2 regions of the Alteromonas sp. Cnat2-8 genome follow, and region 1 is predicted to be linked to the other one. Evidence: riboswitches for the same ligand, from Rfam matches in the RefSeq annotation. Region 1 holds a riboswitch; the other holds the start of a gene.
What was found. A riboswitch is a leader RNA that binds a small molecule or an ion and turns the genes downstream of it on or off. The one in region 1 is predicted to bind thiamine pyrophosphate.
Positions count from the first base shown of each region.

Region 2: another riboswitch for thiamine pyrophosphate. It lies ahead of thiC (phosphomethylpyrimidine synthase ThiC); the one in region 1 lies ahead of MHN00_RS00460 (TonB-dependent receptor).

Region 1 covers NZ_JAKREX010000001.1:93,563-108,407, forward strand. The annotation lists gene MHN00_RS00390 (DUF2955 domain-containing protein) at 1-24, shown strand, start outside; gene MHN00_RS00395 (alcohol dehydrogenase catalytic domain-containing protein) at 218-1,153, opposite strand; gene dkgB (2,5-didehydrogluconate reductase DkgB) at 1,184-2,020, opposite strand; gene MHN00_RS00405 (TIGR03571 family LLM class oxidoreductase) at 2,042-2,950, opposite strand; gene MHN00_RS00410 (MFS transporter) at 2,961-4,160, opposite strand; gene MHN00_RS00415 (LysR family transcriptional regulator) at 4,353-5,249, shown strand; gene MHN00_RS00420 (DMT family transporter) at 5,257-6,186, opposite strand; gene MHN00_RS00425 (hypothetical protein) at 6,415-6,711, opposite strand; gene rimI (ribosomal protein S18-alanine N-acetyltransferase) at 6,840-7,340, opposite strand; gene MHN00_RS00435 (alanine acetyltransferase) at 7,349-8,077, opposite strand; tRNA gene MHN00_RS00440 (tRNA-Trp) at 8,385-8,461, opposite strand; gene MHN00_RS00445 (phosphotransferase) at 8,673-9,515, opposite strand; gene pnuC (nicotinamide riboside transporter PnuC) at 9,481-10,125, opposite strand; gene MHN00_RS00455 (hypothetical protein) at 10,125-10,388, opposite strand; gene MHN00_RS00460 (TonB-dependent receptor) at 10,406-12,496, opposite strand; TPP riboswitch at 12,552-12,655, opposite strand; gene MHN00_RS00465 (hotdog domain-containing protein) at 12,786-13,211, opposite strand; gene MHN00_RS00470 (GNAT family N-acetyltransferase) at 13,271-14,845, shown strand, end outside.
Region 2 covers NZ_JAKREX010000007.1:206,881-221,725, reverse strand. The annotation lists gene thiE (thiamine phosphate synthase) at 1-347, opposite strand, end outside; gene thiC (phosphomethylpyrimidine synthase ThiC) at 344-2,254, opposite strand; TPP riboswitch at 2,530-2,641, opposite strand; gene MHN00_RS18750 (heme biosynthesis HemY N-terminal domain-containing protein) at 2,753-3,928, opposite strand; gene MHN00_RS18745 (uroporphyrinogen-III C-methyltransferase) at 3,925-5,097, opposite strand; gene MHN00_RS18740 (uroporphyrinogen-III synthase) at 5,098-5,829, opposite strand; gene hemC (hydroxymethylbilane synthase) at 5,893-6,831, opposite strand; gene MHN00_RS18730 (GGDEF domain-containing protein) at 7,028-8,089, shown strand; gene MHN00_RS18725 (alpha/beta fold hydrolase) at 8,285-8,956, opposite strand; gene gmk (guanylate kinase) at 9,163-9,804, shown strand; gene rpoZ (DNA-directed RNA polymerase subunit omega) at 9,974-10,246, shown strand; gene spoT (bifunctional GTP diphosphokinase/guanosine-3',5'-bis pyrophosphate 3'-pyrophosphohydrolase) at 10,389-12,500, shown strand; gene MHN00_RS18705 (RidA family protein) at 12,525-12,911, shown strand; gene trmH (tRNA (guanosine(18)-2'-O)-methyltransferase TrmH) at 12,915-13,622, shown strand; gene recG (ATP-dependent DNA helicase RecG) at 13,817-14,845, shown strand, end outside.

The DNA of each region.
Region 1 (14,845 bases):
ACACGACACCACACGTTTACTTAAAAGGCCCGTAGTTATAACGCTTACTGGTTAAAATTTGTGGACGAAAAGTTGATTTGCTACTTCTAGGGCCTGTTGACCTTGAAATGTACTGACCCAATAAAAAAGGCTTCGACGATATCGTCGAAGCCTTTAGGCGAGCAGAGGAAGCCCTTTAGATCGCTAAGGATAGAGAAGGACCTTAATCATTCCGGCTTTATGAAACCGCAACCACTGCCTTTCGCTTGTCTTCTTTTGAAAATTGCAGCGCGTTGTTCAAATTATCGAATTCAAACACGTTAGGTATTTCGACAACCAACGTTTGCGCAGCAACTTGCTCAAGTAGAGCCTCACCGTCTTTCACCAAACGCTGCCACTGTGACAAATCGCCATAATCATGCAGCGCACCTAGCGCTATCTCATGATAAGAAATAGTACGCGTAAAAGGCGCATCAACAGGCACTTCAATACGACCTAGAATACTCACTACGTGACCATTAGCTTCAAGAAGCGGTACAAGTGACGCCGCATAGTCTGGCCCGTTCGCGTCGAAAAGTGCGTAAAATGTTTGTCCTTCAGGTTTACCGCGATGGATGGCTTTTACGCCCATCTCATCGGCTTGCTCTTGCGAAAAGCTCCCTGAGATAACATGTACATTAAAACCGGCCTGAGAAAGCATTTGCGCCAGCAATTTGTTAACGGCGCCCATACCGCTGACTAACACGTCAGCCCCTTTTCGGACCGGCACTTTACTAAACGCTTGCCAGGCAGTAAGCATTGGACATGGCAACGCAGCAGCTAGTGCAAAATCAACGCTTTCCGGCACGACCATTACACGGCTAGCATACACTTCACTATGATCGGCAAAGCTTCCGTTTTCACCTAGGCTATGATGGTAAGCCACACGCTTACCCAATAGACTTTTATCAACGCCCTCACCTACAGCGACAACAACACCCGCACCGTCCACACCGGGAATATGCCCTTTTTCCCAGTCGCGCGGGTTATCATCGATAAACTTCCAGTCAACTGGGTTAATGCCAATAGCATAGTTGCGCACGACAATACGCCCTGCCTTCGGTTCAGAAAATTCGCGCACCTGCTTTACCAGTGATGCGCCAGCTTGTTCAAATTGCCAAACGTTAGCTTGCATAAAAGCTCCTTAACACAGTGATTTTTCCGATTAGTCCCACGCAGGTGAAAAATCTGGGTTAGCTTGACGGTCGCCACAATCTAGCGCGTCAATCTTTGCGATATCGTCGGCGCCTAAGGTAAGTTCAAGCGCTTTGAAATTGGTTTCCAGATTCTTGCGCTTAGTCGACGATGGAATAGTGACTAAACCATGGGCCAACTCCCAGGCTACCACTACCTCAGCAGTGCTCACGCCGTGCTTATCTGCAATTGCAATGATGGTCTCGTCTTTTAGCACTTTGCCAACAGCAAACGGCATATATCCTGTTACTGTGATACCGTGTTTCTCACACGCTGCACGCACTTTTTCATTAGTAAGATAAGGGTGTACCTCTACCTGATTCGTGGAAATAACGCCCTCGCCCAAGATACTCACCGCTTCTTCAATTTGTGCCACGGTAAAGTTAGAAATACCAATTTCTTTTGTGAGTCCCAGTTCCTTAACGCGCAGCAATTCACCTAGGTACTCTTCCATGCTTTCGCCGTTTTCCGGTGACGGCCAATGAATAAGTAGCAGGTCAACGTACGACAGTTGAAGCTTTTCCAAACTCTCTTTTACGCTATCCACAAAGCTTGCTTTATTCAGCTTGTCATTCCACACCTTGGTGGTGACGTAAAGGTCTTCACGTGCAACAAGATTGTTTGCAATAGCGTCTTTAATAGCGCGACCTACCGCTTCTTCATTGCCGTAAATTTGCGCCGTATCAATGTGACGGAAACCCACTTCAAGTGCCATTGTCACGCTGTTATAGGCTTCATCGTCTTTTAAGCGAAACGTGCCTAAACCTAGCGAAGGAATTTTAGATTGTGACTGATTTACATTCGGCATGATGCCTCCTTGTTGGTTCCGTTATTTATGAAAGTGAGGTAATACATTGTCAGCAATGCGCTGCATCGCGACTTCTACTGGTTGCATATTACGTCTGAAGTGCAGGCCAATATGATCAACCCCCGCTTCTTTCATTGCATTGAGTTCTTTGATAAGCCCATTTACACCAGTTTCAACCCCGAACCGGTGGCGTTTTATGGGCGCTTCATCGTCTTCAACCAAATTAAGATGAATAAAGCTAACGTACGGCTTGTTGCCCGCGACATTTCGCCATAGTTCTACGCGCTTTACATGCTCGTTCGGTGTACCTGGATACGCCAGCCAACCGTCCATATTTTCTCCAACCCACTGAGGGCTTTGCTGAGCGAGCCCTGCAACGTACAATGGCGGCATTGTTGAACGCGGTAACAGCGACATGCCAGGCTTAAGGGAATTCTCACCGTGCTTTACAATTTCCAGTGACTGCCTGAAGTGCTCGCCGCGACTGTCAAAATCGACATCGAACAACGGATACTCAACGGGTCTATCCCCACTGGCTACACCGAGTATAAGGCGGTCGTTACTTAGCTGCTGCACCGTTGCTGCCGCCTTTTTGACAAGCCATGGCTGCCTAAGAGGTAAAACAACGGCGGCTGTGCCTAATAGAATATTGTCTGTGATACCTGCTAAATAGCCCAGGTAAGTGAAGGTTTCGAAAACCTGAGCCGCATCACCAAAGCTAGGGTCATAAACTGGCACATCTCGTACCCACGCTGCTTTAAACCCTAGTTTGTCGGCTAGTTGAATACGGCTGTGATGCTCGGTCATATCAGGTACGCCGAATGGCGTACCTTTTGTGGCGTCGAAATGCGCCCAGTCGTTATCTAGCGGAAGCTCTACACCTATTGAGAACGTGTGTTGTGCAAGCTTATCAAAGGTATTTGTCGTCATTATGACCTCCCTACGCGCTCGTTGTGTTATTCGCCGTATTCGCAGTACTGAGTGCGCGCTTGTCTAAGTAGCCGCTGTAACGCGTAACAAGTAACGCTGCAACAGAAATAATTGCACCAATCCACGCGGTATCAGATAACTGCATGCCGTCTACAATTGCACCGCCCAGAATTGAACCCACTGCTATGCCAATGTTAAATGCCGCGATATTTAAACCTGAAGCGACATCAACAGCATTAGGGGTAAACTTCTCTGCTAATTGAACAACGTACACCTGAAGTCCTGGAACATTGCCAAAGGCAAAGGCGCCCCACACTAAAACGGTGACCACTGCGGCAACTTTACTGCCCATGGTAAACGTCAGGGCAAACAAGATGACTGCAAGGGCTGAAAAGATGATAGTTAACGCGCGGATTGGGCCTTTTTTGTCAGCAAGCTTGCCGCCATAAATATTGCCTACCGCGACAGATACACCGTAAACCAGCATAATTAAGCTGATGGCTGAGGGCGCAAACCCCGCCTCTTCCTGCAATATAGGAGCGAGATAGGTGAATGCCGTAAATGTGCCGCCATAGCCCAATATCGTCATTAGATACACTAATACCAGACGAGGCTGAACCAACACCTTCATTTGTTCACTCAAGGTGGCCGGTTTACTTTGTTTAAGGTTGTTCGGTACCAGCAACGCACTGCCTATTAGCGCAAGTGTGCCAAGCGCGGAAACCACAAGGAAGGTTGCTCTCCAACCGAAGTTTTGACCAATCCAGGTACCCAAAGGTACGCCAGTAACCAAGGCTACGGTTAAGCCCGTAAACATAATGGCAATAGCACTGGCTTCTTTTTCTTTCGCCACTAGCCCTGTAGCAATAGTTGACCCTATGGAAAAGAACACACCGTGCGCTAAGCCTGTCAAAATGCGAGCTAATATTAAGCTCTCGTAGCTAGGCGCTTGCCAAGCAAGAATATTACCAGCCACAAATAGCGCCATTAAGCTAAGCAGAACATGCTTTCTATTCCACTTACCCGTAAGGGCGGTAAGAACCGGTGCGCCAACGGCAACACCAACGGCGTACAAGCTTACCAGTAAGCCTGCGCTTGGTAACGTAACGCCAAGATCAGTAGCAATGGTGGGGACAAGCCCCACTATCACGAACTCTGTTGTGCCAATAGCAAACGCACTTAACGTTAACGCAAATAATGCAATAGGCATTTCAATTATCCTCAAAAAGTAATTAACGAGATGGCTTGATTAACAACGCCACCATTGGCTTCTAGAACGAACAACTACACCGTTTTTTGAAAGCCATTAATAAAGTGCGTACAGTTTGACGATAAATTTATTTGCAAAAAACAGCACTAATGACAAAATACTTTTGCGATATTTGAAAATATAAGGTGTGCGATGCCAGTCTCATCAAAAACTGAAGATTTAGAAGCGTTCCTAACCGTTGTGGATACAGGTAGTTTTTCCAGTGCTGCCAATCTACTCAATCAGCAGGTCGCAAAAGTGAGTAGAGCAGTTACTCGTCTTGAAGATGGCTTAGATGTAACTCTATTGAATCGCACTACCAGAAGGCTGGAATTAACAGAAGAAGGGGAGCTTTTCCTGCAATATGCCAGAGACGGGCTAAATATATTAGAAAAAGGTGAAGAGGCATTACGGCTATTAAAGCGCGCTCCTTCTGGAAAACTTCGGGTTGATGCTGCGAGCCCGTTTGTGTTCCACCAGCTAGCGCCGTTAGTGGGTGAATTTCGAGAAGCATTTCCTGACATAACACTCGATATCACCAGTCACGACAGCATTATCGACCTGTTGGAACATAAAACCGATATCGCAATACGTATTGGTGATTTAAGCGACTCTAACTTGCACGCTAGACGTTTAGGAAAAAGTAAGCTGCATATTGTGGCAAGCCCACAGTATCTTGAAAAATATCCCATATCTGAAGGTGAGGATGGAATTAGCACGCTAAACAAACACAAACTGATTGGCTTTAGCGACTCACCAAGTCTAAATAAATGGCCGCTCAAGCAAGATATTAACTTGCAGTACAGTCTTCGTGCGTCAAGCGGCGAAACTATTCGCCAGCTGTGCTTGGCGGGTCAAGGTATCGCGTTACTTTCTCACTTTATGGTACACAAAGATATCAGTGCAGGCTCGCTGGTAGCGCTATTTCGCGACGATATCGTCAGTCCAAACCGCAGAGAGTCGGTACAAGCGGTATACTATAAAAATAGTGCAGTATCGTCTCGTATCTCTGCGTTTTTAGATTTTATACAGCCTCGACTAACTCTTTAACTTACCTTTATTTCGCGTGGCCTTTACCTAATATCTTTTTAAGTGTGCTTTGAGGAAGGCCATTTACTATTAGCGCGGCTATCATCAATATTGCACCGGCCATAACCATAGGCAGCAGCGTTTCTTTAAGCAATATCACAGAGCTTACATAACCCACTATCGGCGTGAGTGTACTAATAAGAACAATTTTATCTGGGGGTAATTTAGGCCCCGCCGCTACCATGAGGCCAAAACCGAGACCCGTTGCCACTGGCCCAATGTACGCCAATAGTAACCAATCGCTTATATCGTAAGCCCCAAAATTAGGTGTTGGTTCAACTATCAGTGCAATAGCAAGCATGGCGAAACCTGCGATGGTAAACTGCCAGAAGACAGCTTCAATGACGCTTCCCTTCCACTTATGAAAAGACACTCTTCGAATAGCGACCGCCCACAATGCAGATGCCAGCAACATACCAAAGAGCGGTAGCCATGCGCCCGGTTGTCCCGAAGCAAATAAAATCATTGCACAGCCAATGGTAGATATACCGGTTAGAATTAATCGCTTAGAAGGCGGACGTTGCCGATACCATAGCGTGTCGATAAGCAGCATCCAAAGCGGTGTAGTGTAAATAAGAATACTGGCCGTGCCGGCAGGAATAAACTGCAGTGAGACAGTAATAAGCCCCATTGATAGGATAAACTGGAAAAAGGCAACGACAAACACCACCGAGCGATCTTTACGATTGAGCACCGGTAAACGTTTTTTGGTGATAAGTACAAACAGCGCGAGTACCGGAAGGCTTAACAAGAAGCGCAAGCACACCATCCATACAGGCCCTACAATCTCAAGCCCTAATTTCATGCCTGGCCAGTTAAGTCCTAAACACAACACCGCAACCAAAAGCATTTTAATGCCTTTTGATTGCTCTTTTTCCGCCACCGATGATGAAGACATGCGTTTTAAAAAATCCAATTACACGAACTGCGTTAAGAGAAGTTTCTACCGCCTGGTAAGCTGAATGTAGGCGGAGAATTTTGAGGGCGCAAATATAAGTGAATTAGCAAGGGATTAAAACCTTCCTGACCGTGCAAAGACGCCAATTTATCGACCAAATGGTCAACTTTTTAAAACCTTGTGGAAACTTTGCTATACGGGTGGTTAATCACTGATAAACACTATGACCTACAGGTACAATGCAACAGACAGCAGCTTCCGCTCCCCTTTTTCTATTTTGCTTACGCTGTGCATGTACTTATCTGGCCGAAAAAAGTAAATGCGGTTAAAGAGATTAAAGATGACTTTCTCTGCCCAAAATTGACCGCCGCGCTTCGGCTTTTTTAGTACTACATTAAATTTAAAGTAACGCCCGCTGCCCATAGGGTCATTATGTTCTAACACGCTATGACCCTCTTTGTAGGTAACCACATTTATAGCAAATCGTTTTGATGAGATTAAAGCCTTGTTGAGCACTTTAGCCATGCTATTTCTACCTTGATTGATGGGGACGTGTTCTAATTTAAACACGCACGGCTATGGTCTTGAAGCGTATGCTGAGTTCAGATAATGCTTTGATATACGCGAAACGTATATGCCTAGGATTACAAACACTAGGCTAAGGTGGGATTTGTCCACTTCATGATTTTAGCGTTTTCTTTTTGTGCGCTGTTTCCATTACTCTTGTCATAACCGTCATTATTACTTTTTACGGTGTAATAGTTTTTGCGGGTTTCTATATGCTCGAACCCCGAGCTCTCATAAAGCGCAATAGCAGTATGGTTACTTTCACGCACTTCTAGCCACATTTCACGCATTGCATTTTTTACCGATGTCTCAATGACAAAATCAACTAAAGCGCGACCTACACCCTTGCCTCTTGCGCCACTGTCTACCGCAATATCCATCAGCGTAGCTTCATCAACGACCTCAAGCATGATGGCATAGCCAACAATCTTGTCATTTTCAAAGGCAAACACCCCGTAATAGGGTTTCGTGAAACAGTCTGCGAAGGTACTTAGTTTCCAAGGCGACACTTGTGCCTCTTGATGGATAGCATGCGCAAGTTCAATGTGCTCGTTAAAGCCTTGTGGCGGTACGATTGTTAACTTCATCGACGCGACTACTGTCCGTTAGCGGAGTGGTTTAATTCGCGTGCTGCGCTGATAAGCTGCGCCCACAGCTCCCGTTTTTGCACAGCTGTGAGTTTTAGCGGTGTGGCTGGCAATATAATGGCCGTTTCGGTTACCGATAGCGTACGGCCAATCATTATGGTGCTAGCCCACTGTGAAGGTATACCCAATTGAACACAGGCTAGCTGCATGTCCTTCAGCCATTGCTGTGATTTAGCTTTCTGTTCGGCACTTAACGGGATACCTTCAGGCGATACCGGCCCTTTTGCGCCAATAGACTTTGTTAAAGACTCTTGCGAGGTAACCGCATTGTCGAAAGACGGCGAAATGTTGTGTGACTGTGAAGCACCTGTTTCGGTTTGCCCTGCTTTCCCGTCATTGTGCGACCCGCCGGGTGTGGAAAGTTTTGCTGCCCCGCCGTCTTTAGGCTTAGCCTTATCTTTCGCGCTACTGCCAACATTTGCCCGCAACTGAGCAAGCCGTGATTGCTTTTCTTCTTGAGATATTGGCGTTGAAGGCGGCTTATTGGTTTGAGCGTTTTGGCTGTAGGGTAACTGTGTCGATGAACTATTTGTACTGCCGACGTTGCGTTGTGCTGCATTGGCGTTGTTTTGTTTCGCTTGGTCTTCCTGCTTTAGCTCAGCGTAGGCGTCTTTGGTGATCCAAACAGGGATCCCCATTTCCTGTAAAACCGCCTGCTGATATGAAGTAAGAGACATTGCGTAAAGACACCTAACGTGAATAGTTCATTATATTTGTTTAGTTTACTAAAGTTGCAGGCTTGGTTGAATAACTATCGCGTTCTTTTGCTTGGATTGTACTTGCTCTTTAATGCTCAAGCGTTAATTCATAAGCGTTGATTCTTAAGTATTATTCGCGAATTTATAATGCCTAGCCCTTGGTATAAGAGGAAATAAAACAGCTGCAGAAAATTAAGCACTAGCAACAGAAACCAAAAAAATTTAAGAAGAATTTAACAAAGAAACGATATAGGATTTGAACGTAAACGTTCACAAGAAGAGAAAGTGGCAGGGGTGGAGGGACTCGAACCCCCAACCATCGGTTTTGGAGACCGCTGTTCTACCAATTCGAACTACACCCCTAGCGCGCTGTGCATTATACGGATGACATTAAAAAGGTAAAGCCTTTTTATCACTACCATGCACTGCATGCTTAATTAACACGCAATGCGCTGTTTTTTCAATCGAATAACACCAAATAGCCTTTATCCATCACCTGTGTTTTGTCTTATTGCCCGCTTTTAAACCGACTTCTATGCAGCGTCACTTTTAAATGCGGAGCAGTTTATGACAATTAGACCTTATTGGCGTTAAGCGCAGCAAACCACAGGTCATTAGTGATAGCGACAATCTCGGTGTGCAGATCAAATTTCGCTATCGCGTCGTGCTCATCGATGTTCATTAGCTTGGCGTAATGCTTAACGAGCTCTCTACTTTCATTGATTTCAAGTTTATTGATAAGGCAGCAACTTGCTAAATCGAAGTAGCGGTTTCCCATGGCGGCATATTCCCAATCAATAATTTTGAGTGAGTTATCTGCGCTCAGTAATAAGTGATTAGTTAGCAAGTCATTATGACATAACACATAGTCGTCATCGTCTTGTTCACTTTTTATTACTTGTTTCCGCAATGATTGGGCTTTTAGATAAAGCTCACTGCTCATATCGAGCTGTGCAACATTAATATAATGCTGCCATCTTGATGCTAAATCTAATGGCCTAGCGGTAATGGGCAAAGAATGAATACGAGCGAGGGTGTTGGCCAGCTCAAGCATCGAAAGCGTCGCACTGTCACTGTGCTCTAGCCACTGCTCAACCCAGATGGTTTCATCATCGCTTAACCATATAGGTTGCGGCGCTACTCCCAACCTATAAAGCTGTTGCTGCAAAGCAAATTGGTGCGCACGATTAACCCCACTAAAGTCATCATCGCCCATCCATTTCACCGCTAAGTCGACAGGGTTATGATCCGATTTTGGTTGCCCACTACTTTGAAGGTTATTTGCAATCAAGGGTAACTGACTATCTGCGAGCTCTTGAACGCGGTAAACGTGATTTACCGCTCCAGCAGGGTGTGACAAAATTTTCGCACTGTCACTAAGATTAAGCGCCTTTTGCAGCGTGGCGATGATATCCAACCTGTTCACCTTGTTTTTTATATTGTACTAGCCACTGGTAATACCCAAATACCGCAAAACCAACGTAGCCTAAGAACAGGCAAGCAGATAATGCATAACCCACTTGCAGGTATAAGTATGCGGACGCTAAATTGATGAAAAACCAATAAACCCAGTTTTGCAGGATTTTATGCGCCACCATAAATGTTGTGACTACACTCAATAAATTAATGCTCGCATCTAATAGTAGGTACTCACTATTGAACTGTGAGCCTGCCACCTCAGACAGAACCCAAGCGAGCAATAACATACTCGGCACAATGAGCAAATGAGCCCAGAACGGCCAATGAAGCACTGGCTTAACATCGCCATCTTCCGCCCCTTTCGACCACTGATAATAACCGTATCCCGCCATTATCATATAAAAGAAGTTAAGCGCAGACTGAAATGGCAAAGTCACCTGCCAAAATAGCCAGGTGTAAATTGCGGTACTCACAAAAGCGCACAGCCAACACCAGCTGTTCTGTTTTGCGGCTAACAGCACATAGGCAATAGCGAGGACAACCGCTACCCACTCTAAAAGCGAAGTAGCGGCAATTTGTGAGGTAAACTCAGAAAAAAAGTTAGCCATTAAGATGATTTTCTAGATTGCATGGCATCAAAGTTTAAAAACTTAGCAACGAAAATAGCCTGCCCCACTTCTTCATGGGTCCTTTGCATTTCTTCGCCAAGTACTTTCATAACCACGCCATAGTCACCTGTAACCTGCGTGCTGGTTGAGCTTGTTGAAACTGCAATATCACTATAGCTATTTAACCTATCAATGAAATCTTGAATAGGTGGAATGTATTCGTTAACCAATGGGTACAACGACAGTTCAACCATAACTTGCATGTCTGTTTCCTTTTATTTTAAAACGCGTACTTAACAGTAACGCCAAACTGACGACCGTTACCTATTTGGTAATATGGCTCATCGAAGGCATACTCATCGCGAGGGTCGTTGCTGAAACCACCGAATCCACGGGTGTAGTACTCACGATCAAAGGCATTTTGTACCCACAGTGATGTCTGCCAATCACCGTGTAACACCACAATCTCCGAATTAACCAGCGTAGTACTTGGCGAGGTTACATCATGGCCGTCAGAAAAACGGTATTCGCTTTTGTAATCTACATCTACACGCCAGAGCATGTTATCTGTAAGTGCGTACTCACTATACAGGTTTGCGGTCCACTTAGGTGATTGAGCCTGCCTTTGCTCAGACACTTCAGTACCGTCTGCAAGCGTATACCCTTCAAAGGTAGCGCTTAGATATCCAACACTTGCATCTAGCTGCCATGCATCACTAGCAATCCAGCTAAGCTCCAGCTCGGCTCCTTTGTTTGTTCCTAAATCAGCATTATCAATAATGTCTACGAACCCTGCCGTACCGTCATCACGAGTGATAACGTCAAAATCGCTCACCTGAGTATCTTTTCTATCCATATAGAAAATTGCAGCACGAGCAATTAGGTCAGGCGTAAGTAATGGGCCCTTTACACCTATTTCGTAGTTCCAGTTATATTCTTCGTCGAAGAATCGCTGATTGTCATTCACGCGGCTGTCGGGGTTAAAGCCTGCACCTTTATATCCGCGTGAAATACTGCCGTAATAGAAGTGATTGCCCTGCGTATACTGAAGCGCGACTTTCCCGCCTACCATGGTGGTGTCGAACGCGCGAGTAAGTTGGTTGTTATCAGCGTAATCAAAATCGTAGTTTTCTACTCTTAACCCTGCTACCAGTACTAAATTTTCGTTCAAACGACTTTCAGTCTGAGCATAGATAGCGGTCGTCGTAGGCGTGTATTCACTGGCAAAGTCACTATCCAAATAAGTGTATTGACGTAGCAGCTTTTCTTCCGTGCTTTTATAAAACACGCCTATTGTCCAGTCAGTCATACCATCAAAAAGTGCGGCACTGTCAGACGACACGAAACGCATCTCGCCGGTCTGTGTTTCTACATCGCGATAATAGGCGTCAAAAGACGTGTAACCCCACGGGTGAAACCCTGTGAATGTCCAGTCTTCATCGTAGCCATAAGCAATATTGTGAGAAGCATGGGTGGCAATTAGAATAAAGTCGCCCGCTGCTGTATTGGTTGTAGAGCGCGCGCTAACAGCGTGGGTTTGGTGTTCGTCAAATCCTGGTTCATCAGACAGCGTTTTGTTGTCATTGTCTAGCGAGAATGCATCGTAACCGTTATCGATATCGTACCAGCGATAAGTAAGTGCAAGTGTGGTTCGCTCATCTACGCTGCCTTCAACGGCAAAGCGCAGTGCGGTTTCATCGATATTCGCGGTATCGCTTCTATTCAAGAACGTATTTTCTACAAAGCCATCACTGCGATTATGAACCAGCGCAACACGATAGCCCCAATCCGTGTTGATATCATCACCAGTGGCGCCTTCAATACGGTAACTCTCTTTGTTCCCAATGCGGGCTTCAACGTAGTCTGGGGCGTCGCTACCCACGTCATTACTGGAGAGTTTAACCGCTCCGGCCAATGCACCTGTGCCGTATAAGGTAGCCTGAGGTCCGCGATATACCTCTAGTTGTTTAGTATCAAAAATAAGACCTGCCGCAGCAAGGCCTGAAAAATCAAATTCATCGACGATAAAGCTTACAGAAGGATTGATAGGCTCGGCGAACTGACTACGCTCTCCAATACCGCGAATTTGCACGAAGCGGCCGCGAGACGCACCAGCTGCAAAGTTTACGTTTGGAATACTGTTTAGCACACTGTCGATATGGCTCGGCTGTCTACTGCGAAGACGCTCTTGATCTAAAATGGTCGCGCTAGCACTTAACTGGTCGAGTGTAGTTTGACGAAAATCACCAGATACGATGACGCGCTCAATATCTGATGGCGTGCTATCTGAAGTGTTACTTACATTGGTTTGTTGCGCATAGGCCGCAACGGAACTAGCAAGCAGTGAAAGTGTGAAAAGTGTTTTATACATGGGATCTCTTATTCTTATTTAAGAAAAAAGATCCGGGTCTAACGGCAGGTGATAAGGCTATATTGTGAACCATCCCTACGCCGGTATTATCCGGATCAGGTTTAAGGGTTCCCACGAATGTGGATCTCAGACCGAAAACGGACACCCCTTGGTATAGTGTTGCGCGGCTAAAACTAGCAAACTCAACTTCTGCGACGGAGTCTACCAGTTCGATACACGCCGTCAAGCAGATAAGACGTTAAGCTAACGTAAGGTTTTATATATGATATAAGGCGTTGAAAGCTTAGGGCTATTCAGCGTCAATATTCATATTTAGGCGACGTACTTCATCGTCAGTTTGTGCTTTTAAACCTTCCAACGTTTTGCCGTGTGCGGTTGGTTGACGCGTATCAGGGTCAACCTTTACGAAAACGATATCGTCTGCAAAACAGATGGTTTTCTTGGTTGCTTTGTTGCGTACCAAGCAGCTTACGGTAATAGACGTACGGCCTACAGCTTTAGTTTCTAGACCAAACTCTACGATATCACCCTGCATAGCCGGTGATTCGAAACTAATTTCACCAATATGCTTAGTTACCAAGCAATTAGTTTCTAGCTGACAAATAGCCCAAATTGCAGCTTCTTCGTCTATCCATTCTAACGCGCGGCCACCGAACAAAGAATTGGCGTAATTAAGGTCGTTTGGCATAACTAGACGCCGAGAAAGAAAGCGCATTCGAATTCCTCATAATAAATCGCTACTATAGCGTTAGATTATACCGAAAAAACTGATTCATGGCGCTAACTCAATTACGCGAATGGCTATTAGCCCCCTACTTTGAAAATAGCGGCGAAAATGGCTGCAAAAAAAGCTCTCACGCTTCACACTTATCAAACGTGACTTGCCCGCTTCACCGGAGAATGCTTGTAATATCTGGCAATGATGATTTTTGTGAAGCTGCCATACGTAGCGTTCAAGCCTTTGTAGATGAAGTTTCATCTATAAGCGTTGTGAATTTTGCTGGCGATACACTTAAGGGAAAGAACCGCAAACAAGTACTGGGGAGCGAATGTGACATTGCCACATTAGACTGTCGCGATTCATTCAAACCTGGCGACGTGATGGCAGTGGCGGGGATCGTTAAACGCAGTGGTTGTTTAATACTTATTTGCCCTGCATTGAGTGAATGGGTCAACAATATTTCGGTCTCGTTCCTGTCGGAGGGGTTTACGCTTACACAAAGTCGATACCTCGAACGCTTTATAAAGCACCTGCGTAACAACGACTACGTGGCACTTCACACTGAAGAAAAAACCACACTTCCAGATACGGCTATGTACCGCATTAGCCAAGGCGTAACGTCAAACGTCTATAGAGGCTCACTATTTAAATCAGAAGAGCAAGAGCAGGCATACAGTCGTTTATATCAAGCACACTCACTTAATAAACTAAACGCGCTGATTACCGCCCCAAGAGGCAGAGGCAAGTCATCATTATTAGGTATATTCATTGAAAGCCTAATCAGACAGGGTAAAAATGTACTATTAACCAGTGAACGCTTTGATAATGTGAAGAACGTGCTTTCACGTATTCACCAGTACGAAATAGCAGGTGTCAGAACACAACAACCATCCACCGCTAACATTCAAACCCAACTAATCCTTGGTGATAAGAATGAGGCAGCGACGTTTGGCAGTGTAAAATGGGTGCCCCCTGACAGTGCCTTGTTATATACCACAGAAGATGAAAAGTACGACGTTGTAATTGTTGATGAAGCGGCTTCAATCCCCCTCCCGGATGTATACCGGATCATAGCCAACCACAAGCAGTGGGTGCTTAGTACTACGCTTTTGGGTTATGAAGGTTCAGGCAGTGGTTTTATTCACAAACTCATCCCTAGTTTACCGCCATCAGCTATCCATTTAAGACTATCAACGCCGTTACGATGGTTCGAACATGATCCCATTGAAGCCTTTTTCAATACGACTTGTTTATTTGAGGACAGAGATGCGGCGCGCAATATTGGCGAGATTAATTTCAAAAACAGTATTAACCCACCGATAGATTACGATTTTTCCATAAGTTCGTTTAAAAGCATTTCCGAAGAGGCGCTTCTGCAAATAATGTCGCTACTTTCATTAGCCCATTATCAAACTACACCCGATGATTTTATGCGCTTGATGGATAGCCCGGATATACTTGTTGCCATACTTAAATTCAACGACAACGTGATAGGTACTGCAATCATAAACGCTGAAGGTAGCGACTACCTGAACGATACCGCCTTGGGCATTGCGTCTGGAAAACGTCGTCCTAAAGGGCATTTAGGTGCACAGCGACTTGCTCTGTTGTCTGCTGATGCAAAAACA
Region 2 (14,845 bases), on a different contig from region 1:
CGAGGGTTAGATGTTTTTTGAATACGTGCACACAACAACAGCGCTTGCTCATCATTAGCAATAGCGCCAATCTTAATAGCGCGTGGCGGGGTATCTTCAAACAGCACCTGCCACTGCTGATTTAATGCCGACGCGCACATGCTTTCCTTACTAAGCATGATTGAGTTGGACTGCACGGTAAGCTGTGTAGTGAGCACACAAGCATGGATGTTCAGATCGGCCAATGTAATGGCGTCGCGGGTAACGCCCGCACCACCGCTACAGTCAACGCCTCCCACACACCACACTACAGGAAGTGCAGTGGTGAGGTTGTTGGATGCAGGGCTTATGGACGCTTTCGCCATCATGGTAGCTCTACCTTGCTATCTGCAGTGTGATAAAGCTCTGCGCCAGACTGATTGAATGCCTGGGCCATGTCTTTCATTCCTTTTTCTTTCTCAAACTCTTGCTGCTCTGCTTGTTTAGCCACATCGCGCACTTCCTGAGAAATTTTCATGCTGCAAAATTTAGGGCCGCACATAGAGCAGAAATGCGCAACTTTGCCAGACGCCTGCGGCAAAGTTTCATCGTGATAAGCGCGCGCGGTATGCGGGTCGAGAGCTAAATTGAACTGGTCTTCCCACCTGAATTCAAAGCGTGCTTTCGACATGGCGTTGTCGCGAATTTGTGCACCTGGGTGTCCTTTCGCCAAGTCGGCAGCGTGGGCTGCAATTTTGTAGGTGATCAGCCCCTGTTTAACGTCTTCTTTGTTAGGTAGGCCCAAATGCTCTTTAGGTGTTACATAGCACAGCATTGCGCAGCCATACCAACCAATCATGGCAGCACCTATACCTGAAGTGAAGTGATCGTAGCCAGGAGCGATATCGGTGGTGAGGGGGCCAAGGGTATAAAACGGCGCTTCGTGGCAATGCTTAAGCTGCTCTTCCATGTTCGCTTTAATCATATGCATTGGCACATGTCCCGGGCCTTCAATCATTACCTGAACATCGTACTCCCATGCAATTTTCGTCAGCTCACCAAGGGTACGTAATTCAGAGAATTGCGCGTCGTCGTTAGCGTCAGCTACGCTACCAGGGCGCAGGCCATCACCTAGCGACAGCGCCACATCGTACTTAGCGCAAATTTCGCAAATATCGTGAAAGTGCTCATACAGAAAGCTTTGCTGGTGGTGGCTTAAGCACCACTTTGCCATTATCGAACCGCCGCGCGATACAATGCCGGTTACCCGCTTTGCGGTAAGGTGTACGTACTCAAGCAGCACGCCAGCGTGAATGGTGAAGTAGTCTACGCCTTGTTCAGCTTGCTCAATTAGGGTGTCTTTAAACATCTCCCACGTTAAATCTTCGGCTACACCGTTTACTTTTTCTAGCGCTTGATAGATGGGGACGGTGCCCAGGGGAACAGGGCTATTTCTCAGCAACCATTCGCGTGTTTCGTGAATGTTTCTGCCGGTAGATAGATCCATGATGGTATCAGCGCCCCAGCGCGTTGACCACACCAGCTTCTCTACCTCTTCTTCAATAGACGAGGTGACTGCTGAATTACCAATGTTTGCGTTAATCTTTACTAGAAAGTTGCGCCCTATAATCATTGGTTCCAACTCGGGGTGGTTGATGTTGCATGGAATAATGGCGCGGCCTGCGGCCACTTCCTGGCGTACAAATTCAGGCGTGATGGTCTCGGGTAAATTCGCGCCAAAGTGTTCGCCTTTGTGCTGCTGCGTCAGTTCGGCATCTTTAATGGCTTGGCGGCCCATGTTTTCGCGAATGGCAATGTATTCCATTTCTGGAGTAATAATGCCCTGTCTTGCGTAGTGAAGCTGGGTTACGTTTTTACCTGCTTTTGCTTTTAGTGGTTTGCGGCTGCGAATAAAGCGGAAATCTTCGGTAAATATGTCGTTTTCACGCTCTTTTGCAAAGCTTGATGAAACGCCCTCTAATTCAAGGGTATCGCTACGCTCTTCAATCCACGTTTGGCGAAGCGGAGCTAGGCCTTTGTGCACATCTATGTTTTCTTTTGGGTCGCCGTAGGGGCCTGAAGTGTCGTAAACAGGAATTGGCGGATTTGGCTCTAAAATAGGGTTGTCTTCGGTTCCACCCACTAAACTGTCGTGTTGGTGAATAAGGCGCATGGCCACACGAATATCGTCACGGCTGCCACACTCGTAGTGGCGCGTTGAATTTGGGTAAGCTTCGCCCGCAAGTTCATTAATGAATTGTTGTGCTTGTTGGCGCTGTTCGCGTCTGTTCGACATAGCATTTTACCTTGTTAATTTAGGTTCTAAAAATGCTTGTCAGGAGTGAAGGAGAATACAAAGTGTAAGTGTAGAAGGGGAATAATCCCGTTACTTTAGCGAGATTGTCGGTAAAGGTTTTGGTGATTACAGCCCTTTACACCGTTGATGTTGACTTGGGGATAAACTTGAACAGTTTACCTTGAGTGACGAGCAGCACCGTAATGGGTGTGTTTGTATCATCAACAGCAAAACAACTTCGCTTCACAACGCTAAACCACGGTTTAACATTGTGCACTTTGTATTTTCTTGTTCCCTTCGCAGGTATTAGCCTGATCAGGTTCTACGGATCCCACTTTCGCGGTCTCAGCTTACTGGGTTAACAGTGAAGCACTCCGACAAGTTGTTTAAGTCAATTCGGGTTGTTGTTGAAACAACCCGAATTGAGAATTCCTTTTTACTATATCTTCAATTTTACGGGTAATACAAGTACTACCAGAAAGCTAAATGAATATTCATCTAGCTGGCTAGCTGCTGACCTTCCTTGTAAAGCTGAAGTGCAGTGGCTGTGTCGTGCTTGCGTTCGCTAATTGCAGACAGCAGCAATAAGTCTTCTTTGCGCGACTTCATTTTGGTGGCTTTAAGCAGGGCTTTTTCCGCCAACACATCATCGCCTGAGTTAAATGCAACTTGGCCTAGCGTGGAGTATAGCGACACGTTTTCTTCGTCTTGCTTTATCCAGCTTTCAAGCAGTCGTAGTGATGGCGATGCATCAGGAATATTAAGCTGCGTGAACAGCGGAAACAGGGCGCTGTTCGGGCCACGTTTTTGCCATTCAACTAGCAAATTCTGTGCGTCAGCATGCATACCTTGGTCAAGTAACTGTTGAATGTAGGCCGCGCGGTAAGCATCGTCGTGACGAAGCTTACGAGGTAGGGTTTCCCAATACGATTTAAGTTCGACAGCGCCTTGTTTGCTGGCAATTTCGGCAAACTTACCTTTGGCGATGCGCTGGCTCCATGCGGTGTAATCCGCTTTGGGCAATGCTTTACGCCAGCCTGACAAATTCTCCTGAAGTACTTGCCACTTACCTAACTTGGCAAGAATTTGCGCTTTCAACTGCACAACCTGCTTGTTTTCACGGTCTTGCTCGTCAAGCTCGTTAAGTTTCTCTAGTGCCGCATCGTATTTTTCTTCAGCCATATCAATACGCGCGTGCATGACCGTTGCGGATACTTTTGCTTTTGGAAAATCAGTTGCCTGAACAAGGAAATAACGGGCTTTGGCTAAATCGTTATTGGCAAAAGCAATTTGCGCTGACGCCAAATAGTTAACGCCTTCGAAATCGCCGTTGGTGGTTTTGCTTAGCGCCTTTTGAGCCGTATCAAAATCACCTGCAGCCATTGCGTGTAAGCCGTCGTAAAACGCACGCTTACGTTTGCGCTCACCCAAAGTGCCGAACCATTTATGTGAACCTGTGATCAGGCTTAACGCCCACAATACAAGTCGAGATAGTACGTACCAGGCAATGACGGCACCTATCACTAAAATACAAAAGCTAATCACCGTCATTTCAACAGCGGTATTACCCAGTGATATGAGTACGTAGCCCTTATCGCCTAACAACATCGGGCCAACAATTAGTGCAACAACGAATGCGGCTAATACCGCAAGGGCAACAGCTAACCATTTCATAGTGCACTTGCTCCTTGTCCGAACACCTGTTTAACGCGGCTATCCAATAGACGCTCTAGCGGTTTTTGTGACGCTAGCTCTGTAGGTATTGGGCGCGATACATCGGTAGCAATGAGGTTTTGTAGTGCATCTACAAAGCCCGTTACTTGGCTTTTTTCTGTGTCGAACTTTTCAATAATTAACGTTTGAGCGTATTGAAGCGACTGGCTGTAAAGTCCTGCATCGCCCTGAAGCGCGGCAGTTTGCGCGTGCATAAGCTGCAGACGAAGTTGTTCTTTTGCTAAAAACTGCGCTTCCAGTGAAAGCACTGGTTCAACCGGGCCTTCAATGGTTTTTATGGTAAGAAAATCGTTCACCAGTGAACGCCACACTTTTGCAAGGTTCTCCTGCCAGTCGTCAGCTGACTCCGATAAGATCGTGTCTTCTGCATTGGCGTCTTGTGGTTTTTCAAAGGTATCAAGTGGTAGCTTATCTATTTGCGCTATCATGCCTGTAAGCGCAAGGGCTACGGAGCTTTGTGATACAGGGTTAAGCTGTTGAAGTGTTTGAATGTCTTCAGCAAGGTTTGCGCGAACCGGAAGTACCGATGGGTCGGCCAACGACTTTAAGCGTTTATCTGCGTTAACTAGCAGCAAAATTGCTGTGCGTACGTCGTTTTCTAACCAAAGCTTTCTGCCTGCCATGCGAACTAAGTAATCAGCTTCAGCAATGAGCCAGTCTGCCGGGCGGCGACCTTCCATATTGTTTAGTTGTTCAAGCGTCGATTCAGCTTGCAGCGTCAGCTTTTCGTTTTGCGCTTTTAACTCGGCTACCGTGCTTTCTAACGTCTGGTTGGTGCGAGCTACTTTGTCGATAGAGGCAACAAGACCAGCGCGCTCACGCTCAATAGTGTTTAGCTGAGAGGTCGTCGTTTGAAGTGCAGATTCAGAGTCCTTGCTTGCCGACTGTTGCTGCATGTAATACCAGTAACCTGCGCCAGCCATACCAAGCACAATAAGGAAAAGGATGATTACAACAAACCACAGTAGACCATTTCCCGACGATTTCTTTTTAGCAGCCCCCGACGATGTTGATTCACTGTGCGTGGCAGAAGATTCGATAACGTCTTTTTCAGCTTCCACTTTCACGAGTTCCTCTTTTTGTGGGCTACTTTCATTGTTGTTGGCCATTCAATACTCCCAGTTATCCTTTACCCAGGCGATGAGTGCCTGATCGGTGGCTCGCTGACAAACCGCTACCTCTTTAATGCCTTGGCTAGTGAGGGTTTTGGCAATTCGGTCGCTCACTGTTAACCATTTAATTGATTTAAGTGCTTGGCCAAATTGCGCAATTAGTTGCAGTGCCATTGCTTCGCTTGTAGCGATAATGCCGCTAACTTCGCCCATTTTCCACCGTTTTGTGTAAATTGGGCTTGTAAGTTGCTCTCTTTTATAAACGCAAAAGCTATTCACTAAAATACCTTTTTCGTCTAATCCAGTGGCTATGGCGTCGCGCCCACCTTCACCCTTAATGATAACGACATGCTGACAGTTTGCCTCATTAAGTTGGTGCATTGCCAGTATACCTTCGGATGTATGGGCTTCGGGAATAGCAACCTGCGTCGATGAAAACGCCTGAAGTCCCGCTTGTAATTTTCGTGCAGTGGCATCGCCCACAGCTATGATCAATGGTAAGTCGTTAGCCGTTTCGCGTAAGCCTTCAATAACGGTGTCTACAGCATATACGCTGGTAACAACAATTGCGTTTACTGCATTTGACGCTAAAAATTCTGCAGCAGCTTTTCTTTCAGACGAAATATCAATGATGTTAGACGTGGCAACGCCTACCGCGTCAATTCCGGCTTTTTCAAAGGCAGAAGCGCTTGCTTTTAACTTTGGCAGTGGGCGTGTAAACAGCAACATACTATCGAATTTTCATCCTTTTATTTTACTGCGTAAACCTGCACGCATTCGACAAACTATAACTTAGTTATAAAGCGCCTTTAAGATTTCACCGGCACCTTGCTCAAGAAGGGATTCCGCAACTTCAACACCAATATCTGCGGCTTTTTCTCGCGACGCTGTAGCAGAAGCAAAGAGCAGTTCTGAACCATCTGGCTTACCAACCATACCGGTTAGTGTCAGCACATCTCCATCAAGCGTAGCAAAGCTACCAATAGGTACTTGGCAGCCGCCTTCCAATCTCTCGTTCATGGCGCGTTCCGCAGTAACGCGCGTATTGGTGTCCGTATGGTTCAGCGCCTGTAGCAACTTAATTAGCTCTTCATCGTCGTTACGGCACTCAATACCTACGGCACCTTGTCCAACGGCGGGTAGTGAAATATCAGCGGGTAACGGCATGCGAATACGAGATTCCATTTCAAGGCGAATAAGGCCAGCAGAAGCTAAGATAATAGCGTCGTACTCACCTGCGTCTAGCTTGGCTAGGCGAGTATTCACGTTTCCGCGCAGGTCCTTGATAATAAGGTCAGGGCGATACTTGCGAATTTGGCACTGCCTGCGAAGGCTAGACGTACCTACTACTGCGCCTTGGGGTAGGGCATCTAAACTGTCGTGGTTATTTGAAACAAAGGCGTCGAACGGGTTTTCTCGCTCACAAATAGCGTGAAGGCCAAAACCTTCAGGAAATTCGACCGGTACGTCTTTCATAGAGTGCACGGCAATATCGGCACGGCCTTCAAGCATGGCAATTTCAAGCTCTTTTATGAAAAGTCCTTTACCACCAATTTTCGCCAGAGGTGTATCTAAAATTTTGTCGCCCTGCGTGCTCATAGGCACAAGCTCAACGGTCATTGACGGATAATGCTCCAACAATTTTGCCTTCACATACTCTGCTTGCCAAAGCGCTAAAGCACTTTTTCTAGTAGCAATTCGAACGGTGCGGGTAGTGTTGAGGTGACTCATGGCTATTCCAAACTATATAAAAAGAAACTAAAACGATGTATCACATAACGTCATACGATATACCCCGTAGTATACGCATTTTCTGTATTAATGTTTGAAATTAGGCGCAGTTTTCTCCTTGGTTATTATTAGACATTCAGTCTATGCTGAAAGGAATAATGGTCAATTAGTTTTAAATGCGGAGATAAGTCTTTTTATGGACAGTTCGTCGTTGCGTCAATTACTTAGAAGTGCTCAGCAAGATGAAGCGGAAGCAAAACGAAGGCGCTTAACGCTATATTTCATATCCTATGTTGGTGGCACAATTATGGCGTTTATGGCGTGGATTAACATGGGTACAAACAACCCATTGCTCGTTGGAACGCTGGCGGGGTCAGCCGCTTTTGTGTACGCCAATGTGGCGTTATCCCATATGTTCCCTCGCGTTGATGTCTTCTATTATTTAGCAGGCTTAGTGGTAGCATTTACCATAAACGGCTTGGTTTATACCGGCGGACTCAATAACACTGGGCTTTATTTTATTTTTCCCCTGCTTTTTATTCAGATAGTTGTTGTGCGTTTCAAGCCCGCCATGGTTTACGTAGCAGTGACCATGGGTATCGCTATTTTTATGCTCTACAATCAAGAAAAAATAGTGGCTGAGTACCCAGCAGAGCATGTCTCCCGCTTCTTAATCGCTACGTTCTGTTTCATTTGCGTCGCCTTTATAGGTGAAAATTTCTGGCATCAAAGCAGAAAAGAAATGCTGCGTGAAAATTTAGAGCGCATGCGGCAGGCTAATACCGATCCGCTTACAAAACTTCCTAACCGGCGATTCCTTGAAGCTGTTTTTTTTGAACGCGCAATGCAAGATCCCGGTGCTCATTTCCCTTTAAGTGCGGTGGTGGTAGATATTGACCATTTCAAAACAATCAACGATACCTATGGCCACGATATTGGTGACGAAGTGCTTATACACATCACTCGCCTAATGAAAGAAGCAGTAAGAACTACTGACGTGGTGGCAAGAACCGGTGGTGAAGAGTTTTTGGTTCTATTCCCTCATGCAACGTTGAGCCAAGCGGTAAAATTAGCGGAAAAAATGAGAAAGGTGATTGAAGCTAATCCGTTTGTAGAGGGTGATGTTAATCACTCCATAACCGCAAGCTTTGGTGTAGCCACAGCGCTTACTGATACAAACTTGCACGCTTGTTTGAAGCAGGCCGATGACAATCTTTACAAAGCTAAAAATGCGGGGCGCAACAGAGTCGTCGAATAGTTATTGGAATAAACGCGAAATAAAGAAGAGACGGAAGGCGCAACTTTGCAATCGATAGACGTGTACCCACTTACGCTAAGAATAAAGCTGGCTTTTGTTGCGTCACCAGCTTTCTCTTTTGTTCAAATACTAGGGCCTGTTGGGTTTTATTATATGAACGTAATTTGCAGCAAGGGCCAACAGGCTCTTAAGGCATTACCCTAGAACTTTTTGAAGCCACGCACTTATGTCGTTAAGCTCTTGCATACAAACATTGTGCTGCATAGTGTAAGTCTGCCATGTGGCATTAAAGCCACTTTCGCTCAGCGTTTTAAACGCAGCATTGCCCATAAATACCGGCACCACTTCGTCTTGCTCACCATGTGCCATCATAATTGGCGTTTCGCGGTTTGTGTCTTTTGCTTCGCTTTCAAGAAGTGATGGCTCGCACATGTAGGTAGATAGAGCGATAACACCTGCAAATTTGTTGGCATATCTAGGTGCCAAGTGCAGAGCAATAACACCGCCTTGAGAAAATCCTGCAAGTACTATACGTTCGCTAGGAATGCCACTTTCAATTTGTGCTTCGATAAGCGCTTCTACCTGAGCAGCCGACTCTTTTACACCTTCTAAGTCCGCACGGCTTTCAAAATCTAACGATTTAATATCGTACCAAGCGCGCATTCTCATGCCGCCATTGATAGTCACAGGGCGTTCTGGAGCGTGAGGAAAGAGAAATTTAACCGCCATTGATTCGGGCAGTTTTAGCTCGGGCACAATAGGCGCAAAACCATGGCCTGAATCGCCAAGACCGTGAAGCCAGATAACGCAGGCATCAGGCGTAGTGGATGGGTTTATCTCTACGCACGGCAGAAGTTGCTGAGTCATGCTTTATTTCCTAGTTTTGGGGTCAGAGTACATTTAGGGCCAGAAAAGTACTCTGACCCCATTAATTTTTGCTGTGGTAACCCATCGGCATAAGCTTGGTAGAGTGATCCAAGTTTTCACTATGCAATGAAAGGTACGGCACAACCGCTTAATATGCTATCATTGCCACTTGAAATCACCACATTTTGAAAGAATTTTAATACCCTATGGCTTCACTACTCGGCAACTTATTCATTCTTGCAGCTCCTTCTGGAGCAGGAAAATCAAGCCTTATAAAGGCGCTAATGGAAAAGTATGAAAGCAATACAGCTACGCCAATGCAGGTGTCTGTATCTCATACAACACGTCAACCTCGTCCGGGTGAAGTCGACGGCGTGCACTACCATTTTGTGAGCCGAGAGCAGTTTGAAGCGCTGATTGAACAGGGTGTGTTTTTTGAATACGCAGAAGTATTTGGCAATTATTACGGCACATCCCGCGTGACAATTGAACAAACTTTGCACCGTGGCATTGACGTATTTCTAGATATCGATTGGCAGGGCGCGCGCCAAGTTAAAAAGCTTATGCCAGACACATGCGGTATTTTCATTCTTCCGCCTTCACTCGACGTGCTAGAGCAGCGTTTAAATAATCGCGGTCAAGACAGTGAAGAAGTCATTGCAGGGCGTATGGCGCAAGCCGTAGCTGAAATGTCTCATTTCAATGAATTCGAAAGTGTAATTATCAACGACGACTTCGCGACTGCATTAAACGATTTGGAAGCCATCGTTACAGCACAGCGACTTCGCACGGGAAAACAACAAATGCGCCATCAAGTGCTATTGGACGAACTGCTCGGTAGCGCGTAAGCTTAACTTAACAACACGTGTTTTGTTTTAGCATCGAACGATCGCTGCATAAATTGCATGATCTGACTGCTTCAAATTCAAACAAAACGCTAGGATCGCGCCACGTATCTGTGTATACTACGCGGCCGTTTTTTGAATAACTTGCTCAACCTAATTTTCGGAGAAATACATGGCTCGCGTAACTGTAGAAGATGCCGTAGATAAAATTGGTAACCGCTTTGACCTAGTGCTTGTTGCTGCACGCCGTGCACGTCAAATTGCCACTGAAGGCAAAGATCCTATGGTTGACGTTCAAAACGATAAGCCAACTGTTACAGCACTTCGTGAAATTGAAGAAGGTTTGGTAACGGCTGCTACGCTTGAACAAGCAGAACTTCAAGCTCAAGAGCAGCAAGAACATGCTGAATTTGCATCAGTAGCAAACATCCTATCTGATCAATAAAACCTCTTTTTAACGGTTTTATCGGTATTTTAGCGCCAGTGCTTTGAAAAAAGCACTGGCGCTTTACTTTTGGCGTATTGGCTTCTTGCACAATTAAACGTATTCTTAGGGTTGTAACGTTAGATAAGGGTCACGCTTCACTGTGTATTTGTTTGAAGGTTTAAAGCAGAAAGTTTTAGAGTACTTACCAGCCGACCGCGTTCAGTTGGTACAAGAATCTTTTGTGCTTGCGCAAGAAGCGCATGACGGACAAATGCGTTCAAGCGGCGATCCGTACATTACTCACCCAGTTGCAGTTGCCGGTATTTTGGCTGACATGCACCTTGATCACGAAACGATCATGGCGGCACTCCTTCACGACGTTATTGAAGATACCCATTACAGCAAAGAAGACTTAGCCGAAGCTTTTGGCGATACCGTTGCTGAACTGGTAGAAGGTGTTAGTAAGCTAGATAAACTCGCGTTTAGCACTAAACAGGAAGCGCAGGCGGAGAACTTCCGTAAAATGATGATGGCCATGGTGCAAGACATCAGGGTTATTCTTATCAAGCTTGCTGATCGCACGCACAACATGCGCACGCTCGGGTCATTACGACCAGACAAGCGCCGCCGCATTGCGCTAGAAACGCTAGAGATCTACGCGCCAATCGCCCACCGCTTGGGTATTCACGACATTAAAAATGAGCTTGAAGATTTAGGTTTTCAGGCCATGTATCCTATGCGCCATCGCGCACTAAAGTCTGCTGTGCGCCAGGCCCGCGGTAATCGTAAAGAGATTATCGAAAACATTCGCGAAGAGCTGAACACTCGTTTAGACGCCTACCAAATTGAGTCGAATGTATTGGGTCGCGAAAAACACTTGTATTCCATTTACCGCAAAATGAAAAACAAAGAACTTATGTTCAATGAGGTAATGGATATTTATGCGTTTCGCATCGTTGTTCAATCGGTAGATAACTGTTATCGCGCCCTCGGTGCTATGCATGGGCTGTACAAGCCTATTGAAAACCGTTTTAAAGATTATATCGCTATCCCTCGAACCAACGGCTATCAGTCGTTGCATACGTCATTAATTGGCCCGCACGGCATTCCTGTGGAAATTCAAATTCGAACCCAGGAAATGGACCAAATGGCAGACAAAGGAGTGGCGGCGCACTGGCTTTACAAAGAGCCTGGCGATAATGGCACCACTGCACAGCTTCGAGCGCGCAAGTGGATGCAAAGCCTGCTTGAGCTTCAGCAATCGGCCAGCTCATCCTTTGAATTCATCGAATCGGTAAAAACCGACCTGTTCCCTGATGAAATTTACGTATTTACACCAGACGGACGTATTATCGAGTTGCCAATGGGCGCAACCGCCGTTGACTTCGCTTATGCCGTGCATTCCGATGTGGGTAATACCTGCGTAGGTGTGCGCGTAGAGCGCAGAAACTTTAGCTTAAGCAAGCCGCTTGAAAACGGTCAAACCGTGGAAATTATTACCTCGCCGAAAGCGAAGCCTAATGCGAACTGGCTAAACTTTGTTGTGAGCGCTCGCGCGCGAACCCGTATTCGTCAGTATCTGCGTAAACAGCACTCTCAAGAAGCGGTCAACATGGGTAACCGTCTACTTCGCCATGCGTTAGGCAGCGTGAAATTAGACGATATTCCAAACGAAGATATCGAACGTGTGGTGGCCGAAACTAAGCATGCTAATTTTGACGATTTGCTAGTAGATATCGGGCTTGGTAACGAGCTAAGCGCAATTGTAGCGCGCCGTTTATTGGGTGAAAGCACAACAGACTTATCAGACAAGAAAGGTAATGTGGCTATTCGCGGCACAGAAGGCCTGCTTGTTCACTATTCTCGTTGTTGCCATCCTATTCCAGACGATGAAATTGTAGCGGTTTTAAGCCCAGGCCGCGGCATGACTATTCACCAAATTGGGTGTAACAATATTCGCAAGCTTACGCGAGAAGAACCTCAACGCGTATTGCCCATGCAGTGGGACGACAACCCGCAAGGCGAATTTAAAGCGTCATTGCGTATAGAGTTGTTTAACCATCAGGGCACACTGGCAACTTTAACGAACACCATTTCAGGGTGCGATTCCAATATCATTGGTCTGCAAACTGAAGAGAAAGAGAGTAATATCTACTTTATTGACCTTGAACTAACCACGCACAACCGTGTGCACCTGGCTCGCGTAATGAAGAAAATACGTACTATGCCGGAAGTTCAAAGAGTGTCTCGTCATAGTCAATCACGACACTAATTACTACACTATTTAGGAACTACTATGTCTAAGTCTATTATTCAGACCGATAAGGCACCTGCTGCTATTGGTACTTACAGCCAAGCGGTTAAAGCAGGTACTACCGTTTATCTTTCAGGTCAAATTCCTCTTGTTGCTGAAACTATGGAAATGGTTTCTGACGACTTTGAAGCGCAAGCTGTACAAGTTTTTGAGAACATTAAAGCGGTGTGTGACGCTGCGGGCGGCACTACAAACGACTTAGTGAAGGTGAACATCTTCCTTATCGACCTAGGTCACTTTGCAACGGTTAATGAAATTATGAGTCGTTACTTCACCAAGCCTTACCCAGCACGCGCAGCCGTTCAGGTGTCTGCATTGCCTAAAGGTGCACAAATTGAAATTGATGGTGTAATGGAACTGCCGGAGTAAGCCATGTCACCTGAGCGTTACCAGCGCATAAGACAAGTGCTGGAAAGAAGGCAAACTGATCTTACGGTTTGCCTTGAAAATGTACACAAGCCGCATAATGTATCTGCAGTAGTGAGAACCTGTGATGCAGTGGGTATTCATCGCGTTCACACCGTGTGGGAAAAGAAATATCAGTTTCGTCGCGGCACTGCTATGGGCAGCCAACAATGGGTGCGTCAAACCAATCACGATAATATCAACGACGCGATGGCTGAACTAAAAGGCCAAGGCATGCAGGTGCTGGTAACCCACTTATCTGATACCGCGGTCGATTTTCGTGATATTGACTACACCAAGCCTACGGCTATTTTGTTTGGTCAGGAAAAGTATGGTGCTTCTGATGAGGCGAAAGCCGTTGCCGACCACGACATTGTTATTCCTATGATGGGCATGGTGCAGTCATTGAACGTATCGGTAGCCGCAGCGTTAGTACTTTACGAAGCCCAGCGCCAACGTACAATTGCAGGTATGTATAACACCCAGCAGTTATCAGAAGAAGAGTGCCAAGCATTGGCCTTTCAAAATGGTTACCCGCGTTTGTATAAACTTTGCCAACGCAAAGGTTTGCCTTTGCCTGCTATTAACGCCATTGGTGAAGTGGATGCCGACGATAGCTGGTGGAAAGAAATGCAGATCACAAAAGCAGAAGCAAACGCGCTAGAGGCCGACTAGGGCCTAACCTATTGGTTGCACTTTTAGTTTTGCTCTTACTTGTATAAGGGCCAGCGTAAAAAACTGGCCTAAAGCGTACTCGCCAACCTCTCAACAATCCTTTACACTTCTTTTCCTATAACACGTTGAATAACACCAGCTTGTGCCAATTCAAAGGTTAAATAGTTAATGTTCCAAAAGAAGGATATCGCTTGATGCAAGCACTGGCCACTACACCCATTACTGCGCTTAAAGGCGTAGGCGCAAAGGTGGCAGAAAAGCTTAACAAAATAGGTTTGTTTACCCTTCAAGATATTCTGTTTCATCTCCCTCACCGCTACGAAGACAGAACCCGTATTTATAGCGTGGCAGAGTGCCGCCCGTTTACCCATGTAAGCGTGCAGGGCGAGGTAATGAGCGCCGATATTCAGTACGGAAAGAAGCGCATGCTAGTGGTTAAGCTTAGCGACGGTACGGGTACCATAACCTTACGCTTTTTCCACTTTGGTGCAGTGCAGCGGTCTATTATGACGCCGGGAAACACGGTGCGGTGTTTCGGAGAAGTGCGTACTGGAAAGTGGGGCATTGAAATGATGCATCCCGAATTTAAATTAGTGGATGAAGACGCGCCACCATCAGAAGAATCACTAACGCCAGTTTACCCCACCACAGACGGTGTTAAGCAGTTAACCCTTCGCAATTTAACTGATCAGGCCTTAAAACTACTAGATAAAGGCGCGCTGGCCGACCTACTGCCCGACGGTATTTACGATGACCAAATTAGCCTTAATGAGGCGCTTCATTTGGTGCATCGCCCGCCACCAGATGTAGACGTACACGAAATGGAAGAGGGGCTGCACCCTGCTCAGTATCGGTTAATTCTGGAAGAGTTATTGTCACACCACCTAAGTGTGTTGAAAGTACGCAAGCTATCTGACGCCCAGCCCGGTATCCCTATTAAGGTGAATCAGCCGCTTATCGATAAAATGCTCGCTCAACTGCCATTCTCACCAACGGGGGCGCAGGCTCGGGTAGTGGAAGATATTCAAAAAGATATGCAGCACGCGCGGCCTATGATGCGCCTTGTACAAGGCGATGTAGGGTCGGGCAAAACCTTAGTTGCGGCACTGGCCGCGCTATCAGCCATTGGTGCAGGGCATCAGGTAGCGTTAATGGCACCTACTGAGCTGTTGGCTGAACAGCATGCCAATAACTTTCGTGGCTGGCTAGAACCTTTAGGTATT